Regions from separate parts of the Granulicella tundricola MP5ACTX9 genome, predicted to be linked through region 2. Evidence: riboswitches for the same ligand, from Rfam matches in the RefSeq annotation. Region 2 holds a riboswitch; each other region holds the start of a gene.
What was found. A riboswitch is a leader RNA that binds a small molecule or an ion and turns the genes downstream of it on or off. The one in region 2 is predicted to bind cobalamin.

Region 1 (10,128 bases), on a different replicon from region 2:
CATGTTGCCGGAGGGTTTGAGGAGAATGGGGTTCATGTGGACGGAGGGCGGGATTCCGGCGGCTTCGGCCTGGAGGGCTTGGGCTCTGCCGATCTCCAGACCCTCCGGCGTGGCGGCGGAGTTGAGGCTCATGTTCTGCGACTTGAAGGGCGCGACGCGTACGCCGTGCTGCGCGAAGATGCGGCACAGCGCGGCGACGAGGAGGCTTTTGCCTACGTGCGAGGCAGTGCCGAGGACCATGATTGCGCGTGCCCGCATGAATCCGGGCTACCAGGCCCGCGAGAACTTGGGGCCGGCGGTGTCGTCGGTGCGGAGGCGTGCGTCGACGCCGGCGCGGACCTCGATGAGACGGCCGAAGAGCCAGATGACGTCCGAGAGGCGGTTGAGGAAGGCTAGGACCTCGGGGACAACGAGCGGGGTTTCCGGCGCGGAGGTCTCGTTGAAGCGGACGGCGAGGCGCTCGGCGCGGCGGCAGACGGTGCGTGCCATCTCATAGGCGGCGGATTGGGTGTTGGCACCGGGGAGGGACCAGTCGGCGAGGATTCCGTCTGTGGCTTCGATCTGGTAGACGAGATTTGTCAGGAAATCCACGTCCTCTGTCGAGATAACGGGCTGCTTTTTGCGGGACTCGGGCGGCGTGGCCAGGGCGGAGCCGACGCGGAAGAGGATGCGCTGGATCTGCTCGGTCCAGGCGGCTATGTCGGTTTGAGTACAGATGCTGCGGGCGAAGCCGAGCACGGTGTTGAGCTCGTCTACGGTGCCGTAGGACTCGACGCGGAGATCTGATTTTGAGGTGCGGATGCCGCCTGCGAGGCCGGTGGTGCCGGCGTCGCCGCGCTTGGTTGCGATGCTCATGGGTGTAACTCCTTTATTTCTGGTTCGAAAGATTCCTGGATGCTGATGCGAATGGTTTTGAGGACGCGGGGAGTGGGGTAGGAAAGGGTGAGGGTTGGGTCGAGGAAGTCGGTGACCATGGGGGGACGGGGGGCGAAGGTGGTTGATTCTGGGAAGAAGTTGGGTGTCTGGGGGTAGATCTCGTCGAGGGTGCGGGCATGGATGACGACGGCAGGGACGGCGTTGAGGCCGGCGCGGAGGAGGTCGTGGGCTCGGTGGTAGCCGTCGCGCAGGAAGGCTCGGTGTTGAAACAAAGCGACTTCCAGGAATGGGCTGCCGCCGTGGAGTTGCCAACCGGTAAAGGTTGGGCGGAGAGTTAGGTCGGGGTTGGGCGACTGGATGGTGGTGGAGGTGGGCCGGGTGTGGGTGGTAGGGCGTGGTGGGGGGAAGGCGAGGGTTAGAAGTGAGTTCGGGTTGACCGTTGGAGTCGGGTGGGTGGGGTCGAAGTGGAGGCGGCGCTGGAATGCTTGGAGGGTGCGGAGATCGACTACGGCCAGGGACCAATCAAGGCCGGCGAACTCCTCATGTAGGTCTGGGCGGGTTTGGATTTGGGCGAAGTCTGTGGCGTTTGTCGATGATTCTATTACGGTTGGGGATGGGATTGAGAAATCACGTCCCAAGGTCGGGACGTGAGGAATGCGGCTCGGGCGGTGGGGGGAGGGATCGAGATCCCAGGCGATTAGTTCTAGAGTTTCGAGATTCATGGTTGGATCACCAGCGTTGATTCTGGGCTGGTTTGGGTGCAGTGGACGATGCAGGTGTAGTCGCGGGTGCGCTCCCAGGCGTGGTGGGGGGAGAAGTGACCGAACTCTTCGAGGAGAACGCGAAGGACGCCGGCGTGGGTGACTACTGCGATATTGGTTGTTGCGGCCTTTTGGCGTAAGTCATACAAAGCGTTGAGGATGCGCTGGCGGAATTGGGTGATGGGTTCGCCATTGGGGGTGGGGAGATTGGGGAACTCGGCGACCCAGCGGGCGGCGTAGGTGGGGTCGCGCTGCTCGATGGTCTCCCAGGTGAGGGTTTCCCAGTCTCCGAAGGCGATTTCGCGAAGCTCGGGGGTGAGGTTGAGGGGGATATGGCGGGCGTAAGTGATTGATTCTGCTGTTTCACGGGCGCGGCGGAGGTCGCTGGTGTAGACGGCGTCGATGGCGTGAGGCGCGAGGCGTTCCAAGAGGTTAGGGAGCTGGGAAAGGCCGATTTCACTGAGGTTTGGGTCGGATTGGCCGCAGAAGGTACCGGCTAAATCTGTTTGGGCGTGGCGGATGAAGAGGAGGTTTGTCATCCTAAATCCATGCTCCGGCTGTAAGTACTGCAATTTCAACGAGTTGCGTGGTGGTTCCGAAACAGTCGCCGGTTATGCCGTGGATGCGATGGTTGAGGTATGCGGCGCAGGCTGTTGTTGTGAGGAGGGTTACGGCAATAGGGATGGCTGCGTTGCGGTGCAACGAAAACACCACGATTGCACCACAAATCACCACGGACTGCACCATTGTGAACCACGATGTGCGTTGGGCTACCCGGGCTCCCTGGCCGTTTTCGGGGCGGGCGGGGGGAGATAGCTGAGGGGTAAGGGGGACCAGCGGGCGAGGGTGTGGGCGGCTATGAGGTAGGGGAAGACGTGGTTGAGGGGGAGGGCGGCGACGAGGAGGACTCGGGCTCCGAGGGATAGGGCCAAGGCGGCGGCTCCGTAGGTGCCGATGCGGCTATCGCGGAGGATGGCGAGGGTGCGCTCGCGGGAGTGGTGGCCGAAGAAGGCGTCGGCGCAGTCTGCGAGGCCGTCTTCGTGGAGTGCGCCGGTGATGAGGACAGTGAAGGTCACGGTGCAGAGTGCTGATAAGGGGCGGCTTAAGTGAGGGGCGAGAAACTGGTTGACCAGGGCGGCCAAGGTGCCGATGAGGAGGCCTATGAGGGGGAAGTAGGCCAAGGCGTCTGAGAGGGTGCGGTCGGTGTAGGGAATCTGGGGGGTGGGGATGCGGGTGAGGAACTGTACAGCAGCCAGCAGGGCGTACGCCGGGTTGGTTCGGCGTGCGAGGGCTGCGGGGCGGGTTTGAGGCTCGGTGATCATGATGTGTTTTAGAGGGCGGTTGCGGCGGAGACTCCGGCGGAGGTGAAGGTCGCCATTTGAGTGTAGAGGGCGAGGGCTGACTCAAGGATGGGCATGGCGAGGACTGCGCCGGTGCCTTCGCCTAGTCGCATGTCCAGGGTGAGGATTGGGGTGAGGTTGAGGTGGGCAAGGAGGATTCGGTGGCCGGGTTCCTGAGACTGGTGACCGGCGAAGAGCCAGGAGTGGACTTGGGGAGCGAGCGCGACGGCGCAGGCTGCGGCGGCGGTGGAGATGAAGCCGTCGATGATCAAGGCGATGCGGTGGCTCGCGCAGCCGAGGATGAAGCCGGTCATGGCGGCGACCTCGAGGCCTCCGAGGCGGCGGAGGATCTCTTCCGGCGTGGTCAGGTGGGGCTCGTGGTGGGCGAGGACGGCTTCCAGGACGGCGATTTTGTGGGCGTGTGCGGCGTCGTCCAAGCCCGTACCTCTGCCTGTAACGGGGTAGAGGGCGCGACCGGTGAGGGCTGCGGTGAGGGCGCTGGCGGCGGTGGTGTTGGCGATGCCCATCTCGCCTACGGCGATGAGGTTGAAGCCTTTGGCTGAAGCTTCAGCGGCACATTCGATGCCAAGCGCAAGTGCTTCATTCAGTTCGGCTTCTGAGAGGGCTGGTTCGTGGAGCATGTTGCGGGAGCCGGGGCGGATGGGGGTGTTGCGTAGGGTTGGGGCGGAGTCCAAGGCGGTCGCTACGCCGGCGTTGACGATGTGGACGGGGGCGTTGTGGAGACGACTGAGGACGTTGATGGCCGCGCCGCCGGAGAGGAAGTTGAGAACCATCTGGCGGGTGACTTCGGCGGGGTAGGCGCTGACTCCTTCTGCTGCGATGCCGTGGTCTGCGGCGAAGACCCATGCGGCTTTGCGGAGGTCTGTGAGTCCGAGGGTTTGGAGTTGGGCGGCTAGGTCTTCCAGGCGGCCAAGGGCTCCGAGGGGCTTGGTGAGGGTGTCGAGGTGCGCGCGGAAGAGTGCTTCCGGGGCGGGTGCCGGGATGTTCGCGATCGTGTCCTGGAGGTCTGGGGTCATTTCTCTCTTCACTACGCTGGGGAAAGCTGGGCTACGGGCTGCGGGGTTTCTTCGAGGTGGAGGGTGAGGGAGTCTGCTGGGCGGGCGGCTACGATGGAGGCGATGAGGTTGGTGACGACTGCGGGGTTGGCGCGGAAGTGGAGGTGGACGTAGCTGGCGAGGATGTTGCCACGGGTGTAGCCCTCGGGTGCCTGGCGTTTGGAGAGGGAGTAGTCGAGGTGGTAGGCGGTGTTCAACTCCGGCTCATTGGTGAGGCGGGAGTAGTGGAAGCTGTGGCCCCGGATGACGGTTCCGGTGGGGCCGAGGAGGCAGTCTCGGGTGAAGGTGGTGGTGACGTAGCCGAAGTCGACTAGTTTTGGGGTCATCTCGATGTTGAGGGGGAGGATGCCGGTGAGGGGGATTGCGGGGGTGTTGGGTTGGGTGATGGATTCTGACAGATAGATCATGCCGCCACACTCGGCGTAGATGGGGCGGTTGGTGGCGGCGAAATTACGGATGTCTGTGAGGAGGGAGTGGTTTTCTGAGAGGGCCTGGGCGTGGAGTTCGGGGTAGCCTCCTCCTAAATAGAGGGCGTCGAGATTTTCCGGGAGTTCGGCGTCGGCCAGGGGGCTGAAGGGGATTAACGTGGCTCCTGCGGAGCGGAGGAGGTCCAGGTTGTCTTCGTAGTAGAAGGAGAAGGCTTCGTCGCGGGGGATGCCGATGAAGCAGGGCCTAGGGCCTAGGGCCGAGGGCCTAGGAATATAGGGACCAGGGACTAGGGGCGAGGGACTGGCGGGTAACGGGAAATCCTGCTGGTGCAGGGACTGGATGGCTTCGAGATTGAAGTGCTGTTCGGCTAGGTCGGCCAGGAGGGTGGATTCTGCTTGCAGGGTTTCTGTGGATTGGGCGGCGGCGTGTAGGCCTAGATGGCGCTCGGGGATGGTGATCTCTGGGGTTCTTGGGAGGCTGCCCAGGACTGGGGTTTTACAGCGGGATTCTATGGCCGCCGTGAGGAGTGCGAGGTGGCGGGGGCCTCCGATGCGGTTGAGGATGACGCCGGCGATGGGGAGGGTAGGGTCAAAGGTCTCGAAGCCGAGGACGGTGGCGGCGATGGAGCGGGCGGTCTTGGAGGCGTCGAGGACGAGGATGATGGGGAGACCCAGGATGCGGGCGATCTCGGCTGAGGAGCCGGTCTCGGAGAGAGGGTCTTTGCCGTCGAAGAGGCCCATCATGCCTTCGACTACGGCTGCGTCTGCATCTTGCGTGGCTGCGGTGAAGAGGTCTCGGTTGGCTTCATGCGGGAGGAGCCAGGTGTCGAGATTGCGGGCGGGGCGGCCAGCGAGACGGGTGTGGTGGGTGGTGTCGAGGTAGTCCGGGCCGCCTTTGAAGGGTTGGACGACGAGGCCTCGGCGCTGGAGGGCGGCGATGAGGGCTTGGGTGACCGTGGTTTTGCCTACGCCGGAGGCGTTTCCGGCTACCAGGAAGGCGGTCTGCAAAGGATTGCTCACTGCTGGCGGGCCTTGATGGTGAGGGGGAGGCCGGCGACCATGAGGAGGACGCCGGTGGCGATGGCGGCGACGCGCTGGTTGAGCTCGCCGAGGAGGTCTCTATATTGGCGGCCGGAGGCGTAGGAGGGGACGACGCCGCTGCCGACCTCGTTGGAGACGAGGATGATGGGGCGGGGTGGGGCCTGGAGCGTCTCGAGGAAAAGGGCTACGTTTTCTGTGACGGCGGCGGGGGGGATGGTGAGGAGGTTGGCGGTGTAGAGGGTGAGGCAGTCGATGAGGATGACATCGTGGGCGGGGCCGTGGGTGTGGATGGCTTCGGCGAGGGCGAGGGGCTCTTCGAGGACGGTCCAGTCGAGGCGGTCGCGTTGGCGGTCCTGGCGGTGGCGGGTGATCTTCTCGCTCATCTCCGGGTCTACGGCGGTGGCGGTGGCGATGAAGAGGACGCGGTCTGAGAGGGCGGCGAGCTTCTGGGCGTGGTGGCTTTTGCCGCTACGGGCTCCGCCTAAGATCAGAGTGACCGGGGGTTTGGGGGTGTCGTGCATACGCTCCGGCGGCAGCTATACCTAAACAAAAAGGGGAATGACGGATGGAAGCGGCTGCGCCCACGGGTCTCCGGTGGTGGAGACGGGCGGCAGTGCTCTTCAGCTCTCCCTACGGAGCTGAACGGGCCGAAAGCTGATCTGGCCGGTCTCCTGACTTGCGCTTCAGCGAGTCTTGAACGACCTTCCCAAGCCCTTCGGGCTCAGTGGTTTGCCTTGCGGCTTGTTCGTGCTCTCGGCGCTTACAGTTACGGGGTAGTGACGGAGTTTCACCGCCTTCCCGACACCAGAATCTAAGAGTGAAGATTACCACGGATGGGTGGGTAGGTAGTCAGGGGGCAAGGGTGAGGGTAATCCGCATTGGGAGGAATGGTGGGCGAGAACAGACAGCGGCAATGGCAACCGCAACTGCAACTGCCAATACGGAGGTTCTGAGCTTCGCTCAGAATGACGGGCTTGGAGGAGACAGGAGCAAGGGGCCGGGGCTAAAGCCCCATGCTTTTTGGGCCTCGTGACGGGGGGCTGAAGCCCCCCTCTAATCCGAACGGCAACGGCAACGGCAACGGCAAAAGCAACTGCAAGGGCAAAAGCAACTACTGAGACTCTTCGCTTCGCTCTGAATGACGGGCCAAAACAGGCAACTGCAACAGCAACAGCAGCTACGGAGGTTCTTCGCTGCGCTCAGAATGACGGGCGAAAAAAGCGGGGAGGTTGTATAAGGTCTTATGCCAATCGCTAACTCACGTACGGAGTCTTTGCAGCAGGCGCAGTTTCGCGCGGTTCAGGCCATTACGGTGAAGCCGGAGGTGCTGGATGAGAGCAACCCGACGCGGCAGGTGCTGACCGGGTTGATGAAGCATGGGGGCGTTTATACGCTGCTCGATACGGAGATGATGACGGCGCGGCTGGTGCCGATGTTGACGCGGGGCAGTGGGGCTGCGGCGATGTCTGCTGAGGACGCTAGTACGTTTGTGAATGGGCTGGGGAATACGATGGCGAGCTTCTTCCAGCACCTGGTGCCGGGGAAGGCTTATACGATTCCTTCGAGTTTGATGTCGCATATTGCGTTTCCGGGTACGGGGGTGAGTTACTCGGACCCGGGGCTGGAGCAGAGCGATCCGGGGGTGTTCGAGAGCCCGGAGGTGCCGGCGGCGTTTACGTTTGTGGGGCAGTTTATCGACCACGACCTGACGATGAATGCGGTGGACCTGTTTGAGGTGCAGACGGATGAGGTGGCGAATACGGCTTCGCCGCTGATCGACCTGGACAGCGTGTATGGGGCGAACAGGACGAAGCTGACGGCTCCGTTTTCCAAGATCTTTCATGCGGATGGACGGTTCAGGATGGTGGATCGCGGGGGGTACGAGGACCTGGTGCGGGATGAGGTGGGGAATGCGCTGATTGGGGATCAACGGAATGACGAGAACCAGATGATCCTGCAGATCCACCTGCTGGTGATGAAGGTGCATAACAAGCTGATGGCCGGGGGGCTGGGATTTGAGGAGGCTTACCGGGAGACGCTGTTTAACTGGCAATCGGTGCTGCTGACGGACTATCTGCCTGCGATTCTGGAGCCGGCGACGTTGGCGTGGCTGCTGGGGGAGATCGGTAAGCCGGATTTTGGGGAGTTCAAGTACAAGCCGTGGAAGAATCTTGTGGATGGCAAGCTGGCGGCTAGTATGCCGCATGAGTTTGCGATCGGGTTCCGGTTTGGGCATAGCCAGTTGCGGTTTGGGCTTCGGGTGAATCCGGGCGTTGGGGGAATGGTGAGGTTGTTCGATAACTCGCTGACTTCAAGTGGGGGGAAGACTTCTACGGGGGCGGTGAAGAACCTGTTCAGCGATCTGCGGGGGAGCCAGGAGCTGGTGGCGGAGCATGTGATCGACTGGGGGACGTTTCTGGGTGGGGCTACGCCGCTGCGGTCGAACCGGATCGATGGGAAGGTGACGAGCGTGGTGTTCGACCTGCCGGAGAGCGCGATTCCGGACGATATCAAGTACATCGGGAACCTGCCGCAGAGGAATCTGATCCGGAGCAGGCAGGTGGGGCTTTGTGCGGGGGAGGACCTGGCGAAGTTCTATGGGATCGAACGGCTGGCGACGCGGAAGATTGAGCCGGATGAGGCGGCGCATCACCTGTATATGGAGAAGGGACACTTCAGGACGCCGCTCTGGTACTACATTTTGAAGGAGGCGGAGGCTGTGGGAGGGCCGAAGAGCTCGCGGCTGGGGGCGCTGGGGAGCCGGTTGATCGGCGAGGTGATTGTGGGGGCGATTGGGTTTGCGCCTACGAATGTGCTCGCGGAGCCGGGGTGGAAGTCTAGTGTGACGGGGTCCAGGGAGGTGTCGCTGCTGGAGTTGGCGGAGTGGGTGGGCTAGGAGCGGAAGAGCTCCAGGAAGACGTTGGCGCGGGTGTAGAGGGATTTGGTGAGGCGCTCGGCGGGGACGGGGCGGAAGCCGAGGGACTCGTAGAGGTGGACGGCGGGGGCGAGGGCGCTGTTGGTTTCGATGTAGAGGCGGGTGGCGTTGAGCTTCCAGGCCTGGGCGATGGTGTGGGTGAGGAGCTGGCGGCCGAGGCCCTGGCCCTGGGCGGCGGGGGTGACGGCCATCTTGGAGATCTCGTACTGGCCGGGGGTGATGAGGATGAGGGCGCAGCAGCCGACCGGGGTTTCGTTTTGGAAGGCGAGGTAGATGTGGCCGCCTTGGTCGAGGTATTTTTCTTTGGGGTGGGCCAGGGCTGCGGCGTCGGCGGGCTCGATGCGGAAGTGCTTGGTGATCCAGGCTTCGTTGAGGGATTGGAAGGCGGGTTGGTCGGTGGAGATGGCGGGATTGAAGTCGCGGATGGTGATGGGCATAGAGTTGCGGCCTGGGCAGAACGACGAAATTTGTGGGGGGGAAGAGCGGTCGATTGCTACCGCAATCGATACCCCACCCTATCCCGCGATGAGACTGCGGTCTGAGGATGGGGCACCCGGATTTGTGCCTAGGACTTGACGGCCTGGCGGGCTGCGGGAGCTGCTGCCCGGCCGGGGATGCAGCGGTTCATGATGGCGCTGGTGAGGCGGTGCTCCAGCTCTGGGGGGAAGTCGTAGATCTCGTGGTCTCGATAGATGTTGATGGTCTTGGTGGTGGAGTCGAGGACGACCTCACAGTGCTTGCACTCGGCGATGTGGTGTTCGACTTCGATGAGGAGATCGGGAGCGACGCGGCCGTCGAAGTAGTCGGTGAGCTTGGCGAGAAAGTCTGTGCAGGTCATGCGAGTTGGCCTTCCTTCTTCCCCTGTTTGAAGTAGCGGCTGAGGCGTTCGCGCAGTTGCAGACGCGCTCGGAGAAGACGGGATTTGACAGCGGGGACGCTCAAACCGAGCGCCTCCGCGGTTTCTTCAGTGGAGAGGTTTTCGACGTCGCGCAGGGTGAAGACGGTGCGGAAGCCGGGCGGAAGTCCCTGGATGGTCTTGCGGAGAATGTCGGCGAGCTCTGCCTGGTTGAAGTTCTGCTCGGGGTTGGGACGCCACTCGGCGAAGTCACGAGGGATGGAGCCTTCTTCAGTCTGGACGTCTTCGTCCATGCTGACGGTCTTGCTGGTCTTGCGCTTGCGGAGGCGCATGAGGGACTCGTTGACGGCGATGCGGACGAGCCAGGTGCTGAATTTGGAGTTGCCCTGGAACTGGTCAAGCTTCTGGTAGGCCTTGAAGAAGGCGTCCTGCGTGATGTCCTCGGCGTCTTCACGGTTCTGCGTGATGTGCTGGGCGACGCGGAAGATCTGCCGGTCATACTGCTTGACGAGTTGTTCGAATGCTGAGGCATCGCCTTCTCTGGCCCGTGCGACGAGCGCTACGTCGGGGTGGATCTCTTCGGTCGGGATTTCGTTCTCTGGCGATTGGATGGCAGGCATAAGGAATGGGTGCGGCGGTATTTGTGCAACGTTTGGGGCAGTCGTCAGAGAATGCATACGACATTGGATGACGGCTGCACGTTTCTGGACTCAAACGTGAGGCAAGGCTCATGGTAAATGGGGATTCGCGTTGGGGCAATGTGGAGGTCGGCTAAGTCGGGTCTCAGCCTCGGTTTGCGGGAGTCACGATCCGGT
Region 2 (10,128 bases):
TAAAGACGGTTAGTACTTGGTTATCAGTCGACCCAACTCTGTGGATATTTGGGAGAGGACGGCTTCTATGGTGTGTACGTTGTTTGTGGGGGGTGTGGGGCGATCGACCATGATGACGGGGAGGCCGAGGATGCGGGCGGCTTCGAGTTTGTCGTAGGTGGCTGGGCCTCCGCTGTTTTTGCTGATGATGCAGTCTATGGCGTGAGCTTTCAGGAGTCGGAGTTCATCGGCGAGGTGGAAGGGACCTCGGGCCAGGATGAGTTTTGCGTTCGGGGGCAGGGGGACGTCTGGTTGGTCGATGGTTCGGATCAGGAACCATGGATGGATGCAGGTGGCGAAGGGGGCCAGTTCCTGGCGGCCTATGGCGAGGAAGATGCGGTGGTAGCTCCGGGTGAGTGCTGCGGCTGCTTCGAGGTCTGGGACGTCTTGCCAGTGGTCGCCCTGCTGTGGGGTCCATGGAGGGCGCACGTAGGAGATGAGGGGGATACCCAGGCGTTGGCAGGCTGCGGCGGCGTTGCGGCTGATGTTGGCTGCGAAGGGGTGCGTGGCGTCGATGACGATTTGTATCTTTTCCTGTTGTAGATAAGTGATGAGACCTTCGACTCCGCCAAAGCCTCCGATCCGGGTCTGACCGGTGGGGAGCTTTGGGTGGGCGACGCGGCCTGCGAGGGAGGAGATAAGCTTGAGGTCTGGGTGTGTGGCCAGATGGGAGGCTATGGCCCCGGCTTCGCTGGTGCCGCCGAGGAGGAGGACGGCTGGGCGTCGCGTATTTGAGACAGAATTCATGTTTGTGTTGAGGAGAACAAGCAACGGCAAAAGCCAATACGGGGGTTCTTCGCTGCGCTCAGAATGACGATCATTTCCGGTGTCGTCAGGGCTCGGTGCGGTCGCGGGTGGTGGAGTAGAGGTAGGATTCGCCGAAGCCGGGCTGGCCCAAAGACTTGCCTATGAGGATGAGGGCGTTGCGGTCTATGCCGGAGTCCTGGACCTGCTGCTGGATGGTGGCGAGGGTGCCGCGGAGGATCTGTTCGTCCGGCCAACTGGCTCGGAAGACGACGACAGCGGGGCAGTCCGGGCCGTAAAGGGGGAGAAGCTGTCCGGTGACCTGGTCCATGTTCTGGATTGAGAGATGGATGGCGAGGGTTGCGCCGGAGCGGCCGAGGGTGGCGAGGTCTTCCCCGGGGGGCATGGGGGTGGAGCGGGTGGAGGTGCGGGTGAGGATGATGGTCTGGGCGACGTGGGGGAGGGTGAGCTCCTGGCTAAGGGCTGCGGCGCCTGCGGCGAAGGAAGGGACGCCGGGGGTGACGTCAAAGGGGATGTTGAGGGCGCGGAGGCGGCGGGTCTGCTCGGCGAGGGTGCTCCAGATGGAGAGATCGCCGGAGTGGATGCGGGCTACGTCCAGGTTGGCGGCGTGGGCGGCGGCGATTTCGGCGATGATCTGGTCGAGGGTGAGGTCCGCGGTGTCTACGATGTGGGCGTTGGACGGGCAGTGGGTGAGGATCTCTTTGGGGACGAGTGAGCCGGCGTAGAGGCAGACGGGGGAGGCGGCGATGAGATCGCGTCCGCGCAAAGTGAGGAGGTCCGGGGCTCCGGGGCCTGCGCCGATGAAGTGGACTGTCATAAGGACTCCAAGCTTGGGATTGTGGCTACGGCGCAGGTGCAGAGGTGGCCGGTCTGGCGTGGGAGGGTGATGTGAGCTAGGGGGCCGAGGGCTGCGAGGGCGGCGGCTTCGGCGATGCTTGGAGTGCCGGTGTGGGCTAGGGAGGCTTGCGAGGTGGTGAGGGTGCTGGGGATCTTTGCCAGGACTTCGGCAGGGTAGAGAAGGAGGTTGATGCCAAGGGCTTCGGCTACCGTGCGTGCGATCTCGGCGCGGCGGTTTATCGTGGCCAGGATTGTGGCCGGGAAGATGGTGGGGATGCTTGCGTGGATAAGGGTAAGAATGTCTTCCGGGGTGGCGTTGGAGGAGCAGCCTATGCCGATGGATTGGGTTGGGGTCATGGCTTGGTGGCCGTCCATTGGGTAATCGGCATTCCCTGACGCCAGATTTGGGTGGGGCCGAGGGGTTCGGCGTGGGCGATCTGGAGGCGGGTGAGGTCGCCGCCGTGCCGGGCTTGGAGTGTGATGAGGAGGGCTTCGGATTCAAGGGTGACGGCGTTGGCTACGAGGCGGCCGCCGGGGCGGAGATGGTGCCAGCAGGCTTCAAAGAGGCCGGGTATGGTGAGTCCGCCACCGATGAAGATGGCGTCCGGGGATTGGGTCTGGGTGGCGAAGGTGGCGGGGGCCTGGCCTTCGATTGTCTGGAGGGATGGGGTGCCGAGATGGGCGGCGTTGGCGCGGATGTTGGCGGCTCGCGTGTGTTTTTCTTCAAAGGCTATGGCGGTGTTGGTGGGGTGGGTGCGTAGCCACTCGACGGCGATGGTGCCGGTGCCTGCGCCGACGTCCCAGAGGTGCTGGCCGGGGAGCGGGGCGAGGCGTGCGAGGGTGGCGGCGCGGACCTCTCGCTTAGTGAGCTGGCCGTCGGTCTGGAAGGCTTCGTTGGGGAGGCCGGGGACCAGGGACAGGAGTTGAGTGTCGGGGGCCGGTTCGCACTGGACTGCTATGAGGTTGAGATTGCCGAAGGGTTCCGTTGGGAAGGCTGATGCTGGGGCTGAGGTACGATGTTCGGTTGGGCCGCCGAGGTTTTCAAAGACGTGGAAGAGGCTGGGGCCGTAGCCGGCTGCGGTGAAGAAGGCAGCGGCTTTGGCGGGGGTGGTTCCGTCTTCGGAGTAGAGGATGAGGCGCTGGTTGGGAGCGAGGGCGCGGTGAAGCTGCTCGAGCGGGCGGGCTACGAGGGAGATGAGGGTGATCTCCGCGGCGGGCCAGCCGAGACGGGCGCAGGCTAACGCGAAGGCGGAGACGCCTGGGATGACTACAAATTCATCAGGGGACAGGCTGCGAGTAAGGGTTACGCCTACGCCGTAGAGCATCGGGTCGCCGCTGGCGAGGACTGCGATTTGCTGTTGGTTGCGATGCTGGGTGAGGATCTTCTCGATAGCTTCGGCCATGGGGGAGGGCCATGGGGTGCGGGTTGCGGCGGTGGCTTCGGGAGGGATGTGGGCGAGGTGGCGGGTGCCTCCGTAGAGGATGGCGGCCTGCGCGATGGCGCTGCGTGCGGCGGGAGTGAGGGCCTCCCAGCCGTCTTCTCCTATGCCGACGATCTTGAGCCAAGGGGTCTTCACCTGGTGGCTGCTCCGGGGTAGCTGCGGGAGGTGTAGATGAGTTGGCGGCCCTCGCTCATCGTGATGGTGCGGGTGGTGGAGGAGCCGATGAGGATGATGGTCTGCATGTCGGCGAGGGCGGGGTCGAAGTGGGCTAGATCGGTGATGGTGATGCGCTCGTCCGGGCGGCCTACGGCTCGGGCGAGGACGACGGGGGTTTCAGGGGCGCGGTGTTTTGCGACGATGTCGCGGGCGGCGGCGAGCTGCCAGAGGCGGTCCTGCGAGATGGGGTTGTAGAAGGCGAGGGCAAAGTCGGCGGAGGCTGCAGCTTCAAGGCGCTTGATGATGATCTCCCACGGCTTGAGGCGGTCGGACAAGGAGATGACGCAGAAGTCGTGGCCGAGGGGCGCGCCGACACGGGAGGCCGCGGCCTGCATGGCGGAGAGGCCGGGGAGGATGCGGATGTCTAGAGTGCGCCACTCCTGCGGGCCTTGATCGACGACTTCAAGGACTGCGGAGGCCATGGCGAAGATGCCTGGGTCGCCCGAGGAGACGACGCAGACGCGATGGCCGGCGGCGGCGAGGGTGAGGGCGTGGCGGGCGCGGTCGGCCTCGACCTTGTTGTCTGAGCCGAAGCGGCGCTGGCCGGAGCGGATGGGGACGCGGTTGAGGTAGGTGTGATAGCCGACCAGGTCGGTGGCTTCTTCCAGGGTCTGGCGGGCTTCGGGTGTGAGCCAGTGGTCGGCTCCGGGGCCCAGGCCTACTACGGCGATCCAGCCGGGACTCGTTGCGGTCTCCATGCGCTGGGGTTGGGTGGTGTCTGGGACCAGGATGAGGGAGAAGTAAGGGACGCTGGTGGGGTCGACTTCGTCGAGGGGGAGGATGCGCTCGGCGGCCATGGTGGCGCGTTCGATGAAGAGGGCTCGGTGGGCGACGCCGGCTCGGTGCAGGGCTGATTTCACCTTGGCGAAGTTGCGGCCGAGCTTCATGATGGCGTAGGCGCCGGGGGCGGCGAGACGGGCGGCGAGGGTGTCTTCGGGGAGGGTGCCGGGAAGGATGGTGAGTTCGGTGTCGCGACGGACGAGGGGGGTGCCGAGCTGGGCCGCGGCGCCCATGACGGAGGGGATGCCGGGGATGACCGTGGTGGAGAAGCGGGGGGCTAGGCGATCGTGGAGGTACATGTAGGAGCCGTAGAAGAAGGGGTCGCCCTCACAGAGGATGGCGACGTCGCGGCCGGCTTCAAGGTGGGTGGCGATCTGGGTGGCGGTGGCGTCGTAGAACTCGGCGATGGCGGCTTCATAGCCGCCGGGGTGATCGGACTCCTCGGTGGTGAGGGGGTAGGTCATGGGGAGTTCGATCTGGTTGTGGATGAGCTCGCCTTCGACGATGAGGCGGGCGTTGCTGCGGCCGTGGCGTGCGACGGGGTAGGCGACGACGTGGGCGCTGCGGATGACGCGGAGGGCTTTGAGTGTGATGAGTTCGGGGTCGCCGGGGCCGAGGCCTACGCCGTAGAGCTTGCCGGGTTGGGATGCTTCGGTCATTCTTGCTCGCTTGCGAGGGCGTTGACGGCTGCGGCGGCGATGGCGCTGCCGCCGCGCCGGCCGTGGACGGTGAGGAATGGGATGTTGAGGGTGCTGTCGGCGAGGGCTTGCTTGGATTCTGCCGCGCCTACGAAGCCTACGGGGATGCCGATGATGAGGGCGGGGTGGGGTGCGCCGTGGGCAAGCATCTCCAGGAGGTGGAAGAGGGCTGTGGGGGCGTTGCCTATGACGACGACTGAGCCTGCGAGGTGGTCGCGCCAGAGCTCGAGTGCGGCGGCGCTGCAGGTGGTCTGGAGCTGGGCGGCTAGGTCGGGGGTGCGGGGGTCGCGGAGGGTGCAGAGGACTTCGTTTTGGGCGGGGAGGCGGGTGCGGGTGACTCCGTTGGCGACCATGTGGGCGTCGCAGAGGATGGGAGCTCCGGCGGCCAGGGCGTCGATGCCTGCGCGCGCGGCGTCTGGGGAGGCCTGGACGAGTGCGGGGAGATCGGTCTGGCCGCAGGCGTGGATCATGCGGACGACGACGCGCGAGAGATTGGGCGGGAAGGCGGAGAGGTCGGCTTCGCGGCGGATGATGGCGAAGGATTCTTTGTAGATGGCTGCGCCGTCTTTGATGTAGGTCATGAAGCGAGTGCCTCGGTGTGGGACTGGAGGATGGAGGCGATGGCTGCGGCGGAGGGCAGGGAGTGGGCTTCGGGATGGTTGGGGAGGCGGAGAGTGTAGCCGGCGGGGGTGGCGATAAGGGCGGCGGAGGCGGAGTGGCGGAGGGCGCATTGCTTCTCGCAGCCGGAGAGGTGGATGGTCCAGCCGGGGATGTGGGGGCGGGTAGCAAGGTAAGTAGCGAGTCGGGCGGCGTCGGCGCGAACGTCTGCGAGGGAGGCATCGCAGCGACTGATGCCGGCGCAGGCGGCTATGCCTTCAAAGCCGTTGGTTGCGTCGAGAGGGAGGCCTAGGGCGGCTAGTTGGGGAGCGATGAGGGCGGCGGCCTTGGGGGTGAGGTTACCGAGGACGATGCCGCGCCAGGGGGCGAGGTGTAGGTCTGCGTTGTGTTGGGTTGCGAGGGTTGCGATGTTGGTGGCTTGAGATGCGGTTAGGTGGCCGAGGGGGATGGAGGGGACTAGATTGAGGTGGCCGGGGGTGAGGGCGGGGTGGGGGCCGATGACGTCTCGTCGAACATCGGGACCGCGAGCCGGGTTCGTCGTGGGTTCGAGGAGGGGGGATAAGGTTTTGAGGAGGGTCTCGAGGACTCCGGGAATTGCGGTGAGGCGTTTGGTGCGGACGGGGACGTTGTGCTGCTTTGCGAGGTCGATGCAGGCTTCAGCGGCGGTCAGCAGGCAGACTACGGCGTCTTCCGGGGCGACGGAGCAGCCGGTGTCTTTGCCGGCGAGCGAGAGGCTGAGGCGATGGGTGCTATCGAAGGCCTGGAGGCCGAGGTCTTCGACCTCATAGGTGAAGCGGGTGGGGTTGGCTTCGATGCCGAAGGTGAACTTGGGGTGAAGCTGCAGGAAAAGATCGTTGGCGATGAGGCGCTGGTCGAGGGCGCGGATGAGGGGGCGGGTGTCGAGGGACGCAGCGGGGTCGATGCCGGCGAAGGGGCTGGTGACAAGGTTGCGGACGCGATCGTGAGCGCTGGAGGGCAGGAGGCCCGCTTCCGTGAGCGTAGTGACGATATACGGGAGGCTGGATGGTTGAATGGCGCGGAGTTGGAGGTTGGAGCGGGAGGTGAGCTCAATCTCTCCGTTGGCGTGGGAGGCCGCGAGAGAAGCCACGGCGGCGAGTTGGGCGGCAGAGATGAGGCCTCCAGGAACGCGGATGCGGATCAGCTGGCCGTCTTTTGCCGGCACGGCGTGGAGGATGCCGGGGCAGAAGTTTTCTCCGAGTCTCATCGTGCGGGGCTCCTGAATCGTTGACTGGATCATCGACTGGACGGTCTGCAAATAGGGACGGGAAGCGGCAGGAGACCGCCACAACCGCCCTCTCCTCGTAGGCGTGTGTCTACATGTTCATCTGAACACGACTCTCGGCAGGTCTTCGGACTTGCAGGCTGCCTACTTGCTCCAGCTTCCCGGTTCATGGCTGAACCAGTGCATGTTCGGAGCGTTCGTTCCTGTCACCGCTGCGGGGCAGTTCCGGATTCTCACCGGATTCCCTCTTCGTCTGCTGAACGAGCAGACACCGGGAGCAAGGTCAGTATAGGTCAGAAAAATGTCGCAATCAATGGAGAGGGCGCTATGAGAGCGTGGAAAGCCTTATTGGAGGCGGATGTGGAGGCCTGCAGAGACACTCCGGGCTAAGTCTGATTTCGCCTTCTAGTTGTCTATTAGGTCGGGTAGCAGACATCAAAGGGGCGGGTCGATGAGCTAGGATGAGCGCAATCTGGCAGCACCTTATTGTCCTTACCGGCTTGACGGCAGTCTGTTTCGTCCGGGCTATGTCTCTATTTACGGGTTCGTTCGTTTCATTCCAGGCATTACGGAGCAGCACACATGCCAGGCAGATTCGTTGAGCGCAAAGGCTCATCCGACCGTGTGGTCCCGGCCTTCTCCCCTGCCGTCGATCCTGCGACAGCCGAGCTTGCCGGGATATCAGAGCCCCGAAGCTATCCGGCTGGCAGCGTGCTGGTGGAGCAAGGCGAGCACCCCAGGCAAGTGATGCTGGTGCGATCCGGCGTCGTACGGTTGAGCTTCACCAATCCGAAGGGGGATGAAATCCTGCTGGGACTCCGATCAGAGGGCTGGTGGGCCGGCGGAGTTCTGGCAGTGCTGAACCTGCCCAGCCTGTGCACGATGGAGACACAGACAGAGTGCCTCCTCTCCTGCTTTTCGCCGGTTCAATTCTGTGTTGAATTAAATCAACGTCCGGCTCTTCAACAACACTTTATGACGTCGCAATGCCGGGAGCTTCTGACGATGCAACAGCACAGCATCCTGAACGGCAGCAGTGCGACGGAACGGCTGAAATCCCTGCAGGATGAGCGAACGAAGTCTGTGTGGCAGACGGTCGACCCAACTCTCATCCTGAGACAAAGCGAGGCCGCAAGACTGCTCTCGATTACGCCGGAACATCTGAGCCGCCTGAAGAAGAGACGACGATCAGATCCATAAGTCGAGGTTCATTCCCAGATCAACTTGCCGCCTGCGATTAGCGCATGCGAATTGACAGCACGGGATGGCACGGACTTCAGCACAGATTGCAACAGCTTTTTATTTATTGTGATCCGGTGGCCGTAGTCAATCAAGCCTTTCTTCCTGAATTGATTGAGAAGCCTGTTCGCACGGGATCGGGTACATCCAACCATGGCGGCAAGATCTTCCTGACTTATCTCCGGAAGCAGCGTTTCAGATGCCGCACTGTCCGTCGCTTCAGCGAGCAGGATCAGAGTGCGAGCCAGTCTCTGCTCGCTGCGATGACAGAGGAGATTTGTAAGGTTTTCCTGCATTCCACTAGTCTTTTCGAGAAGGTACAGGAAGAACTCCATCATGAAATCGGGGTGATCGCGTAAGCTCTGGACCATGTTAGATTTCTTGATCCGAACCAGTAAAGAATTCCTTCCTGCGATGGCGCTGGTCGATCTGAGTTTATTCTCGCCGGAGATACACTCTTCGCCCAGAAAATCATTGGTATGGAGAAGAGCCAGAGTGGCTTCCTTCCCTTCAGCAGTGAATGCGGAAAGCTTTACGCTGCCGTCTCGAATGAAATAGACATGACTTGCAAGATCGCCCTGGGAGAAGATGCGGCTGCCCTTTGGGTAAAGCATGGTGACCTTGCCTGGACCTTCAGCTACTAAACGGAACTGAGGGCTAGGAGCGATGGGGAAGATCGTTTGTTGGATCTTATGTTTCGCATCAGTGGTTTTCAGTCGGTCACTCATATTGTGAGACTGTTCCACAAGAAGTCCAAGATCTTCATTGATTTAGATCAAGCCTGTTTCTCCGGTTGATGCGGACATCATAATCGATCTAATTGTGAGCGTTTGCCTCCTTGCCTGGGAATGCTACCTCGTCTGTGGATGTCGTCACTGTCCCGTACTTTGGGTTGATATAACGCTCCAGGAAGGCCAGTTCTTTCTCCTATGCGTCGAGCCGGTGAGCGGGCTGCGAGAAGCCATGTAATTCGCCGGGATAGGTGAAGTAGAAGTGGGTCTTATGATTTGCCTTCAGAGCCTTGGCAAACTCGGCTGATTCAATGGGAGGGACCTGCGGGTCGTTTTCGCCGTGAAGAATCAGGATGGGGGCCTGAACCTTATCGACGGAGAGTAGGACGTTCGCTTTCTTGTAGACCTCCGGCTTCTCCTCTGGCGTGCCGCCCATCTTCATCATCCAGCGCACGGAGGAACTGGGATTGGTGCGGTAGACGAAGAGTTCACGGTCCAGTACGCCGAAGAGTTCCATGGCGGCGGCGAAGAGTTGAGGGTAGCGGACGACGGCGTAACCCGTCATGGTTCCACCATGGCTGCCACCGCCGATGGCGATACGCTTTGGATCAACGAGACCACGATCGATGAGGTACTTTGCGCCTTGTGCGACGTCGTCGATCTCACCGCCATTTGAGTCTTCCACGTTCAGGTTGCGGAAGACCTCACCGTAGCCTGTGCTGCCACGGTAGTTGGGTTCCAGGACGACGTATCCCTGCTGTGTGAGGTATTGGGCCCACGCATCGAATTTATAACCGTCCTGCGCCTCCGGGCCGCCGTGAATCCAGAGGAGGGCGGGATACTTTGGGGGGATGCCGGGCTTTGGAGCCACGGGGGTGTAGAGCATTCCGACGATCTCCTTGCCGTCGAGGCCCTTCCAGGTGACTCGCTCCGGTACGCGTGCGGCTGCCTTGAAGTTCACGGGTGTAGTGTGCGTCAGGTAGGAGGGCGCGGAGGTTGAACCGAGGTCCTGCACGAGTAGATTGCTGGTTTCGACAGGGGAGAGATGATTGAAGTAGAGCTTACGGCTGTCCGGCGACCACTGCACCTGCGAGACCATGCCGGGAACTTCGAATTTGGCGAGTTGTGTGGGCTCGCCGCCGGTGGCGAGCATGATGAAGACGTTGCGAGCTTCCAGCAAGCCTCTGCTCGAGATGAAAGCGATGTGTTTGCCGTCGGGCGAGTAGATGGGGTCGGTATCTTCAAACTGGCCGTCTGTAATCTGCCTGGGCGCTCCGCCGGATGCGGGTAAGGTGTAGATGTGCTCCCAGCCTGAGTTCTGGAGGACGGTGACGAGGGTCTTGCCGTCTGGAGACCAGTCCGCACCGCGGATGGACCATCCGCCGCCACGGTCTACGGGCGCGGTGTAAAGGATGGTGGGCTTGCCTGCTGGCTGGCCGGATTGTGTGTCGAAGCGGAGGGTTTCAAGTCGGCCGCTGAAGTAGTCCCTGGCGCGAGTGGTGTAGACGATCTGATCGCCC
Region 3 (10,128 bases), on a different replicon from region 2:
CCATCCTTGGCACCGTCCAGGACGACTCCGGAGCCGTAGTCCCGGACGCGACGGTCACCATCAAAAGCCTCGGCACCGGAGAAACCCGCACCGTCAAGAGCAGCGCCAACGGCGAATACACCTTTCCCAACCTCCAGATCGGCCATTACTCCGTCACCGTCACGCACGAAGGCTTCGCCAGCGTCCAGATCGCCGATACCGAGCTCCAGGTCGCCCAGAAGGCCACCATCAATCCCGTCATCCACGTCGGAGCCGTCACGGACAAGGTCACCGTCATCGCCGCCGAGGTCCCCCTCCTCAACGCCGCCACCTCCTCCGTCGGCCAGGTCATCGACACCCAGACCGTCCAGAACGTCCCCCTCAACGGCCGCAATTTCTGGCAGCTCACCCAGCTCACCCCCGGCGTCAGCTTCATCCAGGGCGGCCAGAACATCGCCTCCGGTGGAACCTCCATCCGCGCCAGCGCCGTCAACGTCAACGTCAACGGCCTCTCCCCCTCATGGACCGGCTGGTATCTCGACGGAGCCAACATCACCGAGTTCCAGCTCGGCGGCACCATCATTCAGCCCAACGTAGACGCCCTCCAGGAGTTCAAGGTTGAATCCGGCAACATGGGCGCGGACTACGGCCACAGCCCCACCGTCATCAACGCCACCCTCAAATCCGGCACCAACAAGTTCCACGGCGTCCTCTATGAGTTCCTCCGCAACAATGCCCTCGACGCCAAGAACTACTTCTTCGTCCCGCCCACCGGCAGCACTCAGCGTGATGAACCCCTCCACCGCAACCAGTTCGGCTTCGCAGTCGGCGGCCCCATCTATCGTGACAAGACCTTCTTCTTCGTAGATCTCCAGGAGACCCTCTTCTCCCAGGCCCAGAACTTCAACTCCGTCGTCCCCACAGCCGCCCAGCGCAACGGCGACTTCTCCGCCCTCCCCGTCATCCTCATAGACCCCACCACCAAGCTCCAGTTCCAGGATGGCGGCGTCCTCAACAAGATCCCCCAGAACCGCATCTCCCCGCAGGCCCAGTACCTCCTCAAGTACATGCCCCTGCCCAACTTCGTCTCCAACGGCACCAGCCGCGCCATCGTCACCAACAAGCTCAAGCAGCAATTAGGCCAAGGCGATATCCGCATCGACCACCAACTCTTCGCAGCCGATCACCTCACCGGCCGTTACTCCATCTCGGACAACCGTGAGACCGATCCCAACGCCTACACCGCCCTCGGCGGCTTCCCGCTCCGCAGCCGTGGCCAGAACGCCGTCGTCCGTGAAACCCACGTCTTCAGCCCCAAGCTCATCAACGATCTGCAGGTCTCCTACTACCGCAGCTACTTCCTCTTCACCAGCTCACTCCAGGGCACCAATATCGACGACCTCGCCGGCATCACCGGCCTCGACGGCCTCGCGCCGCCCTCCACCGTCGGCTTCCCCAGCGTCACCATCTCCAATTACTCCAACTACAACGGCCAGGCCAACAACAGCTATCCCAAGCAGAACAAGATCCGTTCCTGGCAGTATGTCGATCATCTCAACTACGCCAGCGGCAAGCAGGACATCCGCATCGGCTATGAGCTCTTCCACAACACCAACACCTTCATCGCAGGCAACAACTCCACCGGCACCTTCAACTTCAACGGCCTCTACACCGGCAAGAACTGCACCGCCACCGCCGGCGTAACCTGCGGAGACAACTTCGCGGACTTCCTCATCGGCGACCCCCTCAGCGGCAGCCGCAGCACCTTCCGCAACATCTGGGGCAGCAACGGAAACTTCCAGAGCATGTTCTTCCAGGACGACATCAAAGTCCTCCCCAACCTCACCGTCAATGCCGGCATCCGTGAAGAGATCAACCCCTTCTGGACCGCCCTCAAAGGCCAGACCTCCGGCTTCGATACCGCCACCGGCAAGCTCGTCATCCCCACCAACATCGACCCCAGCGTCCAGCCCCTCACCCCATCCCTCCTCACCCTCTTCGCGGACCGCTTCGAGACCACCGCCAGCCTCCACCTTCCGGAAAACGTCCGCTCCACCGCCTACGCTAACGTAGCCCCACGCCTCGGCTTCGCCTACAGCCCCAAACCCAGCACCGTCCTGCGCGGCGCATACGGCATCTTCTTCCTCTTCCCGGACGATAACGCCATCAACAACACCCAGAACACGGTCCCCTTCATCGCCTCGCAGACCGTCAACAACGCTACCCCAACACCCACCCTCACCTTCGGCAACTTCTTCTCCGGTCAACCCGTCGTCACGGCGAATACCACCAACGCCGTCTGCTCCTTCGGCTTCGTCGCCAACTCCTGCTCCACCCCCAGCATCACCAGCATGGCCCTCCACGTACAGAACACCTACATTCAGGAGTACAACGCAGCCGTCCAGCACCAATTCGGCGCACGCATCTCGCTGGACGTCGCCTACGTCGGCAACAAGACCACGCACATGCAGCAGGCCTTCCAGATCAACGATCCCAACCCCGCCGCCGGTGCCGTACAGAACCGCCGTCAACTCCCCCAGTGGGGCACCATCAGCGATTCACGCTTCGCCGGCAACGGCAGCTACAACGCCCTGCAGACCAAGTTTGAAGCGCGCGGCTTCGCCGGTGCCACCTTCCTCGCCAGCTACACCTACAGCAAGTGCCTCACCGACGGCACCTACACCTCCGTCGTCCGTGAAGACACCCCACTCATCCGTTACTACGGCGTCTGCAACTACGACCTCACCCACAACTTCGTCACCAGCTACGTCTATGAACTCCCCTTCGGCCGCGGCAAAACCTTCCTCAGCCACACCAACAGCATCATCAACCAGGCCATCGCCAACTGGCAGGTCTCCGGCATCGTCACCTTGCAGTCCGGCCTGCCCTACACCCCCACCATCAGCGCCGACCAGGCCAACACCGGCGTAGGCTCGCAGCGCCCCAACGTCATCGGCCGAGTCACCAACACCCGCAACGTCAACTGCTGGTTTTTCGACTCCAGGAACACCGCCTGCAAGTCCCTCGCACCCAACGCCACCGACGCCTACGCTCTCCCCACCCAGTACACCTACGGCAACGGCGGCATCAACCTCTTACGCTCGGACGGCCTCGTCCAGTTTGATATGTCGCTCCTCAAGGACTTCCACTTCTCCGAGTCCCGCTCGCTCGAACTCCGCGGCTCCTTCTTCAACCTCTTCAACCACGCCACCTTCGCCACCCCGGTCACCAACATCGACTCCACCACCGCCGGCCAAGTCAGCTCAACCCTCAACGGCTCCCGCCAGATCGAGCTGGCAGCCAAGATCTACTTCTAAAGCCGTCGATAGAAGGCAGTCACTAATAGAGCAACGGATAAATATGTTCGTCATTCTGGCGAAGCCAGAACCTCCATATTGGTATTTGTTGTTGCTCGTTTTATTCCTTGGCGGCATACCCTCAACTCAGAAGGCGAGCTTCGCGGCAACCTGCACCAACCGCGGAGCCGTCGCACTCACAATCTTCCCAAACAACGGATCTTCAAACTGACCATTCACCGCAGCCGGCCCAAAGAACTGCGCATGGTTGAACACGTTGAAACCCTCCAGCCGCAGGTTCAGCGTCATCGCATCCCGCAGCCGCACGCCCTTCTGCAGGCTGGCATCGTAGTTATCGATCCCCGGCCCGTAGAAGAACCTCCGCTTCGCATTTCCAAGCTGCCCCGGCAGCTCTTCCTGAAAACTCGCAACACGAAACGCATCCCGCCCACTACGACCGTCCTTGTTGATCTGTAAATTTCCCGGCGCATACTGTGGCGTATCGATCAGAAAATTATTCGCTCCATTCCCAAGCGTCCCCAGGTACGAGTTATCCGAGTTATCGGACAAGGTCACCGGCAGCCCGCTCGCAAACCGAGTCGTGCCGGACAAACTCCAGTCCTTCGTCCAACGATTGCTCCGCCCCACCAGCTGATCCACCCCAAGCTGGAGGTCATAAGTCGCCACAAAGTCATGCCGCAGATCGTAGGCAGAAATCGCCCGTGAATGTCGCGCATCCACAGGGTCCAACTGCTCCCCCAGATTCGATCCCTGATCGATCGACTTCCCATACGTATAGCTCAGCAGAAACGACGAACCCCGATGCTGATACTTCAACGTAGTCTGCAACGCGTTGTAGTTGGAGTTGGCAATCGAAGAGTCCGACGTATTCTCCCCATAGTTCGACCCCTGCCCCACCCGAGTCCCCCGCACCGTCTGTCCCGCTCCATTCGTATAAGCCGTATCCTCTCCAAACGCCCCGCACCCCGGCAGGCTCAGGCACAGTGCCGGATCGCCCGGATTCACGGACACCAGCGTCAGCAGATGATGCCCCTGGTTCCCCACATAGCTCGCCGTAAAAACCAGGTCGCGCGTGATCTGCCGTTGCAGGGACAGCATGTAGTTATTGATGTACGGAACCCTGTTGCGAGAGTTGAAGAACGGATCGGCCGCAATCGGCGTGAAGTTGGACCAGTCCACATTGTTGTCCGGATTGGAAGTCGAAACGTTATGCGGAGGAAACGGGAAAGGAAAGCGCTGCCCGTTATTCACACCCGTAGCCGCAGTAATAAACGGCGTAGCCAGCAGCGGCGGCCCCGGACTCAGATAGTTGAAGCCGAACGGCGGCACCGCATACATGATCCCCGCCGAAAGCCCCGGAAACGCCGTATAGAAGATCCCATAACTAGCCCGGATGCTGCTCTTGCCCGACTCCCCAAACAGCAGCCGTCCCAACCCGCTCTCAAACCGAGGCGCATAAGCCACCCCAATCCGCGGCGCAAAGTTCTTGAAGCTCGTCGGAGCAATCGTCTCCGGCACACCCGGATCGCCCGCAACCACAAACCCCGCAGGCGCTCCCGGATAAAGAACCGACTGCCGCCCCGCAATATAGGTCTGCAGTTGATGATTCTTCTCAGACCACGGCTCGACCACATCCCACCGAATCCCCAGATTCAAAGTAAGATCGTTCCGAACCCGCCAGCTATCCTGCGCATACACCCCCAGGTAATGATTCCGCAGATAGAACGGCTGCCCAGACGATTGCGTGTAGTTACTCGGTGTCCCAAGCAACAAATCCGCGTAAGCCGACCCCGTCTCCGTCCCATTGATATTGAACGTCCCGTTGAACGTAGCGTTCGGATGTTCGTTCACCTGCTCCTCATGAAACTGCGCTCCCACCTTCACCGTGTGCGCCCCAAACACTCGCGAGAACCCGTCGCTGACGTAGTACGTGTTATTCACCTGTGTCAGGTTCGTAATCGGAACACCCATCGTGAACGAAGGAAACGTCACATTCTCGACGCCTTCAAACTCCGGAGCCTGCACATAGATTCCTGGCGTCCCGGCTCCCGTCGTAAACCCCTGTGACGCCAATGACACGCCCAGCCCGCCCTGCGGCTTCCCAACCACATTCGCATACCGCAAATACCCCAGATTGAACTCGTTCACGGAGTTCGCCCCAATCACCTTCGTATCGGACACAGAGAGCAGTTGCGCCCGCCCAATCGTCAGCGCATCGAACCCCGGAATCGAAGCCCCGCCCTGCGACCCCGGATAAGGATTGTCCAGCGTGTAATCGTCCAGGAAGTAATACGCAGAGATCCTTCCAGCGCGAGTATCCGCATCCAGCCGGAACGATCCTTTGTCATCCCGGTTCGTCTGCGTTGAAGCCGATGTAGAAAACAATCCATCGCCCGCATTTGGCGTAGGAATGAACCCCAGCAGGCTTTTGCCCGGCGCCCCCCACGCAGACTGCGGGATTGAAAGATTCGGAAACACGCATTGCGTCGTGCTCACACAGTCACTGCCGTACCTCGCAGGCATGGCGTTCAGGTTGTTAGCGTCCACCGGCATCGACTCACCCGCCCGGTAGGTATACGGCTCACCACTCGCCACCGAATACCCCAGCTTCGGCGCAAGCACTTGGGTCGCCAGGTAAGGCCCACTCACCACGGTAGGCACGTCGATGGAGGTCCCACTCACCACCGCCTTGGTCGTAAACTCCGCGGCGTCCGCCGAAAAATTTCCCGTACGCTCGGCCACGGTCGGAACAGAGATGTTCCCCGTCGAGATACCCTGCGTCTCCCGCGTCCCCTGGTAGTCCGCGAAGAAGAACAGCTTCGTATGCCCGACCGGCCCACCCAGCGTCCCGCCAAACTGATTCTGCTTGAACTCCGGCCGCGTCGGATCGAAGTACCCCCGCGCATCGAGCGCAGTGTTCCGGAAGAACTCGAACGCCCCACCATGAAGCCGTCCGCCACCCGACTTCGTCACCACCGTCACCACACCACCGTTGTAGTTCCCATACTCCGGATCGAAGTTATTCGTCAGCACCCGGAACTGCTCGATCGAATCTAGGTCCGGCACCACGGAAGTCCCGCCGTTCATGTGCTCCTGCACATCCACCCCGTTCACCATGAAGCCGTTTGAAGACTCACGCTGCCCGTTGATCGAAACATTCCCCGGATTCTCATCCCCAGAAGGCGAGATCCCACCCGTCACCCCCGCCATGATCACGGCATTCGGCAGCAGCGTCGAAACCGGCGCAACCCCCGGCTGAATCGACAGCAGATCCGTATAGCTCCGCCCGTTCAGCGGGAGTGCTGCCATCTGGTCGCCCGTCACCACCTCGCCCAGATGCGTCGCGCTCGTCTCCACCTGGATCCCCGTCTCACTCGTCACCGTCACGCTGTCCGACCGGTTTCCCACCGCCAGCTCAGTATCCACCCGCACCACCGAGTCCGTATCCACCGTCAGGTTCGACTTGCGCTGCGGCGTAAACCCATCCGCCGAGATCGTCAGCTCATAATGCCCCACCGGCAGATTCGGAAACGAGTAAAGCCCCTGCCCATTCGCCACAGTCTTGTAAACCGTCTGCTGACCCACACTGACCAGCGTCAAAGCCGCCCCCGGAATCACCGCGCCACTCGCGTCGGTCACAGTGCCAGACACACTGCCACCCGTCGCGGCATGAAGCGAGGAGCCTGAACCAATCAAAATTGAAGCAAGAAGGATCTGCCGCTTGGCAGAGGAAAGTCGATCATTCATCAAGAGCACGTGCACCTCAAATAAACGGAAAACGAGGCATAAAGCTCAGGCTGAATGAGCGATCGCCCCCGTTTCCACGCGGGGTAGAATCACAAACCAATCCTGGGTAGGTCTCCTGATTGACAGGTGAGGCTGACTTCAGCCTCTAACCCTCCGCCTTCCCCGGCTCTTCACCGAGTGGCATCTGAAAGGTCGTTCCTGATCACAGTGGCGGGACCATGCCGGACTTACACCGGCTTCCCTGTTATGCCCTCGCGGGCACCCAAGATCTTTACTTCATCAAAGTAGCACGGCTGCAGAGTTGATCGCACAAGAAACACACCGCACCGTCCACACCCGTCCATTCCACCGCAGATCCGTCAATGAAAGCGGCGCAACGTCCACCCGCCAGAAAGCCGCAGCCGGCGCGCCCATCGCCAACACCACCGCACTCTTGATCACCCCTGGACAAGTCATCGCCACCGTATGCCCAGCAGCCGTCCGCCCCTCCATCCATCGAGCAGTCCGCTCTATCACCCCCGCCACCGACTCCCCTCCATGCGGTCGCGCCTCCACATCCGTCAGCCACCCCATCAGCCCCTCCGGATCACGCCCCTCAACCTCCCCCAACCCCAGCCCGCGCCAATCCCCATAGTCAAAATCCCGCAGGCCTCCATCCACCACCCCCGTCAGCCCGAGCCCCTCCGCAGTCATCCTCACCCGCACCTCCGGACCCATCAGCACATCCTGCGCCCGAGGCCCATTCCACCCCAGCCCAGCAATCCGCGACCCCTCACCACTCTCAAGCCCCTCATCCAGCGGAAAACTCGCTGCCCTCACCGCCGCAGTAGCCCCATGACTGATAAACGTCACCCTTGATGTCATCTCTTTGTCCAATTCCCCATAAACCCACCCCTCCGCCTTGACACTGATCTTAGCCGCACATAGGCTCGGACTAGCTTCTGGAAATGAGAGCAAAGAAGCCGGTGCAAATCCGGCACGGTCGCGCCCCTGTAATCGGCTGCCCCGCAGCTGAAAGTCAGACCTTCCCTCATTCGAACGAGCACTGCATTGGGACGCACGATCCCAGGAGGCAACACAATGGCACATTCCGCAACCACCCCCGTCGCAGCACCCCTCTCCATCCCCGTCATCCCCATGCGCGAGCTCCTCCCGTGGGCGCTCTTCGCAGGCCTCATGCTCCTCATGGCGATCTACTTCGTCGGCGCAGAGCAGGGTGCCACCGCCCTGTTCCACGGCACCGCCGTCCATGAGTTCCTGCACGACGGCCGCCACCTGCTCGGCTTCCCCTGCCACTAAAGCAGCGCCGCACCACTCCATAGGTCGTCCATGATCCGATCCCTGCTCGTTCGCGGGATGCTCACCGGCATCCTCGCCGGACTCATCGTCTTCGCCTTCGCCCGTCTCGTCGGCGAACCGGAAGTCGACCGCGCCATAGCCTTCGAAACCGCACAAGACCAATCCAAAGGCGAAGCCGCCGAAACCCCCATAGTCACCCGCCCCACTCAAAAGGGTCTAGGCCTCCTCACCGGCACCATCGTCTATTCCATCGCGCTAGGCGGCATCTTCGGCCTCGTCTTCGCCTACGCCCAGGGCCGTTACGCCATCACCGAACCACGCCCCCTCGCCGCCCTCATCGCACTCCTCGGCTGGCTCTCCATCGTCCTCATCCCCACCTTAAAATACCCAGCCAATCCCCCCGCAGTAGGCGATCCCGCCACCATCGGCATCCGCACCGCAGCCTACTTCCTCCTCATCGCCCTCTCCCTCGCGACCCTCACCCTGCCCTTCCAGCTCAACCGCCGCCTCACCCCGCACCTCGGCACCTGGAACGCGGCCATATCAGCCTCAGCGATCTACGTCCTCCTGGTAGCCATCCTCTACAAGCTCCTCCCCGTCATCGACGAAGTCCCCAAAGACTTCCCCGCCACCCTCCTCTGGCGTTTCCGCATCGCCTCCTGGGGCATGCAGGCCGTCCTCTTCGCTACCATAGGCCTGATCTTCGGCTTCCTCACAGAACGCGATCAGAATACACACCGGCAGGAGGCCTAGCCCATGTCCACCCACCGCCAACGCGTCATCCGTGCCGATGGCCGCGCCTTCAACATCGTTCAACACCGAGCCCACCTCTCCTACTGCTCCCTTGGCTGCTGCTGCGGCATCACCGAGCGTGGCTACGCAGCCGTCCCCGTAGACGTCTACAAAGAGGAGTGGCTCAAGCGCAAGATCCGCAACGACGTCCACCTCACCCAGGGCGGCTGCCTCGGCCCCTGCGCCCTCGCCAACGTCGTCAGCCTCGTCTTCGACCAGAAAAGCATCTGGTTCCACTCCGTCAACGGCCCCTGGCTCGTCCGCCAGATCTACGACTACATCGACGCCATGCTCGCCGCCGACCGCTTCATCCAGCCCCCCTCAGAGCTCAGCGAGTACGTCTTCAACTACTACGATTGGGACGTCCGCCTCCCATCCCCCTCAGAAAATCCAGACAACCTCGTCCAGCTTCAAACCCCCCAATCCACCGGCGCAATCATGCTCCTCTCCCACGCCGACACCGACCTCCTCACCCTCATCAAAGCCTCCGAATCCCTCCCCGAAGACCTCCGCGCCAGCGCCTTCTCCCTCAACGCCCTCAAGACCGAAGACCAGCTCCAAGTCCTGATAACCGGCGAGCTCAGCAAAGCCCGAGTCATCATCGTCCGCTGCCACGGCCCCCTCAGCTGCATCCCCGGCTTCGACCGCCTCAAGCAGGCCTGCATCGACCGCAACCAGTCCCTCGTCCTCATCAGCGGCTGCGGAGAAAACACCTCGGAGTTCGCCGAAACCGTCAACGTCCCAGCAGATGTCACCCACTCCGCAGCCGAATACCTCGCCCTCGGCGGAGCCAACAACCTCGCTGAAATGTTCCGCTTCCTCTCCGACCGCCTCATGCTCACCGGCCACGGCTACGCCGCCCCCAGCCCCATGCCCGAGCACGGCATCTATTTACCTGACACCGACGCAGCAACGTATGAAGACTGGCAGCGCCAGGCCGACCCCACCCGCCCCACCGTGGCCGTCCTCTTCTACCGTGCCCACCGCATGAGCG

Region 1: another riboswitch for cobalamin. It lies ahead of cobU (bifunctional adenosylcobinamide kinase/adenosylcobinamide-phosphate guanylyltransferase); the one in region 2 lies ahead of cobG (precorrin-3B synthase).
Region 3: another riboswitch for cobalamin. It lies ahead of ACIX9_RS19040 (TonB-dependent receptor); the one in region 2 lies ahead of cobG (precorrin-3B synthase).

What each region holds. Positions count from the first base shown of each region.
Region 1 is NC_015064.1:2,364,950-2,375,077, reverse strand. It holds gene ACIX9_RS10180 (cobyric acid synthase) at 1-258, opposite strand, end outside; gene ACIX9_RS10175 (cob(I)yrinic acid a,c-diamide adenosyltransferase) at 268-855, opposite strand; gene ACIX9_RS25755 (hypothetical protein) at 852-1,598, opposite strand; gene ACIX9_RS23745 (histidine phosphatase family protein) at 1,595-2,176, opposite strand; partial or broken gene cobS (adenosylcobinamide-GDP ribazoletransferase) at 2,178-2,959, opposite strand; gene cobT (nicotinate-nucleotide--dimethylbenzimidazole phosphoribosyltransferase) at 2,968-4,014, opposite strand; gene ACIX9_RS10150 (cobyrinate a,c-diamide synthase) at 4,026-5,501, opposite strand; gene cobU (bifunctional adenosylcobinamide kinase/adenosylcobinamide-phosphate guanylyltransferase) at 5,498-6,043, opposite strand; cobalamin riboswitch at 6,167-6,369, opposite strand; gene ACIX9_RS10140 (peroxidase family protein) at 6,766-8,418, shown strand; gene ACIX9_RS10135 (GNAT family N-acetyltransferase) at 8,415-8,894, opposite strand; gene ACIX9_RS10130 (anti-sigma factor family protein) at 9,023-9,295, opposite strand; gene ACIX9_RS10125 (sigma-70 family RNA polymerase sigma factor) at 9,292-9,933, opposite strand.
Region 2 is NC_015065.1:236,360-246,487, reverse strand. It holds gene ACIX9_RS21225 (cobalt-precorrin-6A reductase) at 10-786, opposite strand; gene cobM (precorrin-4 C(11)-methyltransferase) at 872-1,621, opposite strand; gene ACIX9_RS21215 (cobalamin biosynthesis protein) at 1,618-1,998, opposite strand; gene ACIX9_RS21210 (bifunctional cobalt-precorrin-7 (C(5))-methyltransferase/cobalt-precorrin-6B (C(15))-methyltransferase) at 1,995-3,218, opposite strand; gene ACIX9_RS21205 (precorrin-2 C(20)-methyltransferase) at 3,215-4,738, opposite strand; gene ACIX9_RS21200 (precorrin-8X methylmutase) at 4,735-5,358, opposite strand; gene cobG (precorrin-3B synthase) at 5,355-6,620, opposite strand; cobalamin riboswitch at 6,740-6,929, opposite strand; gene ACIX9_RS21190 (Crp/Fnr family transcriptional regulator) at 7,221-7,838, shown strand; gene ACIX9_RS21185 (Crp/Fnr family transcriptional regulator) at 7,847-8,605, opposite strand; gene ACIX9_RS21180 (S9 family peptidase) at 8,805-10,128, opposite strand, start outside.
Region 3 is NC_015057.1:47,396-57,523, reverse strand. It holds gene ACIX9_RS19045 (TonB-dependent receptor) at 1-3,296, shown strand, start outside; gene ACIX9_RS19040 (TonB-dependent receptor) at 3,423-7,043, opposite strand; cobalamin riboswitch at 7,132-7,324, opposite strand; gene ACIX9_RS19035 (histidine phosphatase family protein) at 7,323-7,895, opposite strand; gene ACIX9_RS19030 (CbtB domain-containing protein) at 8,124-8,342, shown strand; gene ACIX9_RS19025 (CbtA family protein) at 8,373-9,095, shown strand; gene ACIX9_RS19020 (cobaltochelatase subunit CobN) at 9,099-10,128, shown strand, end outside.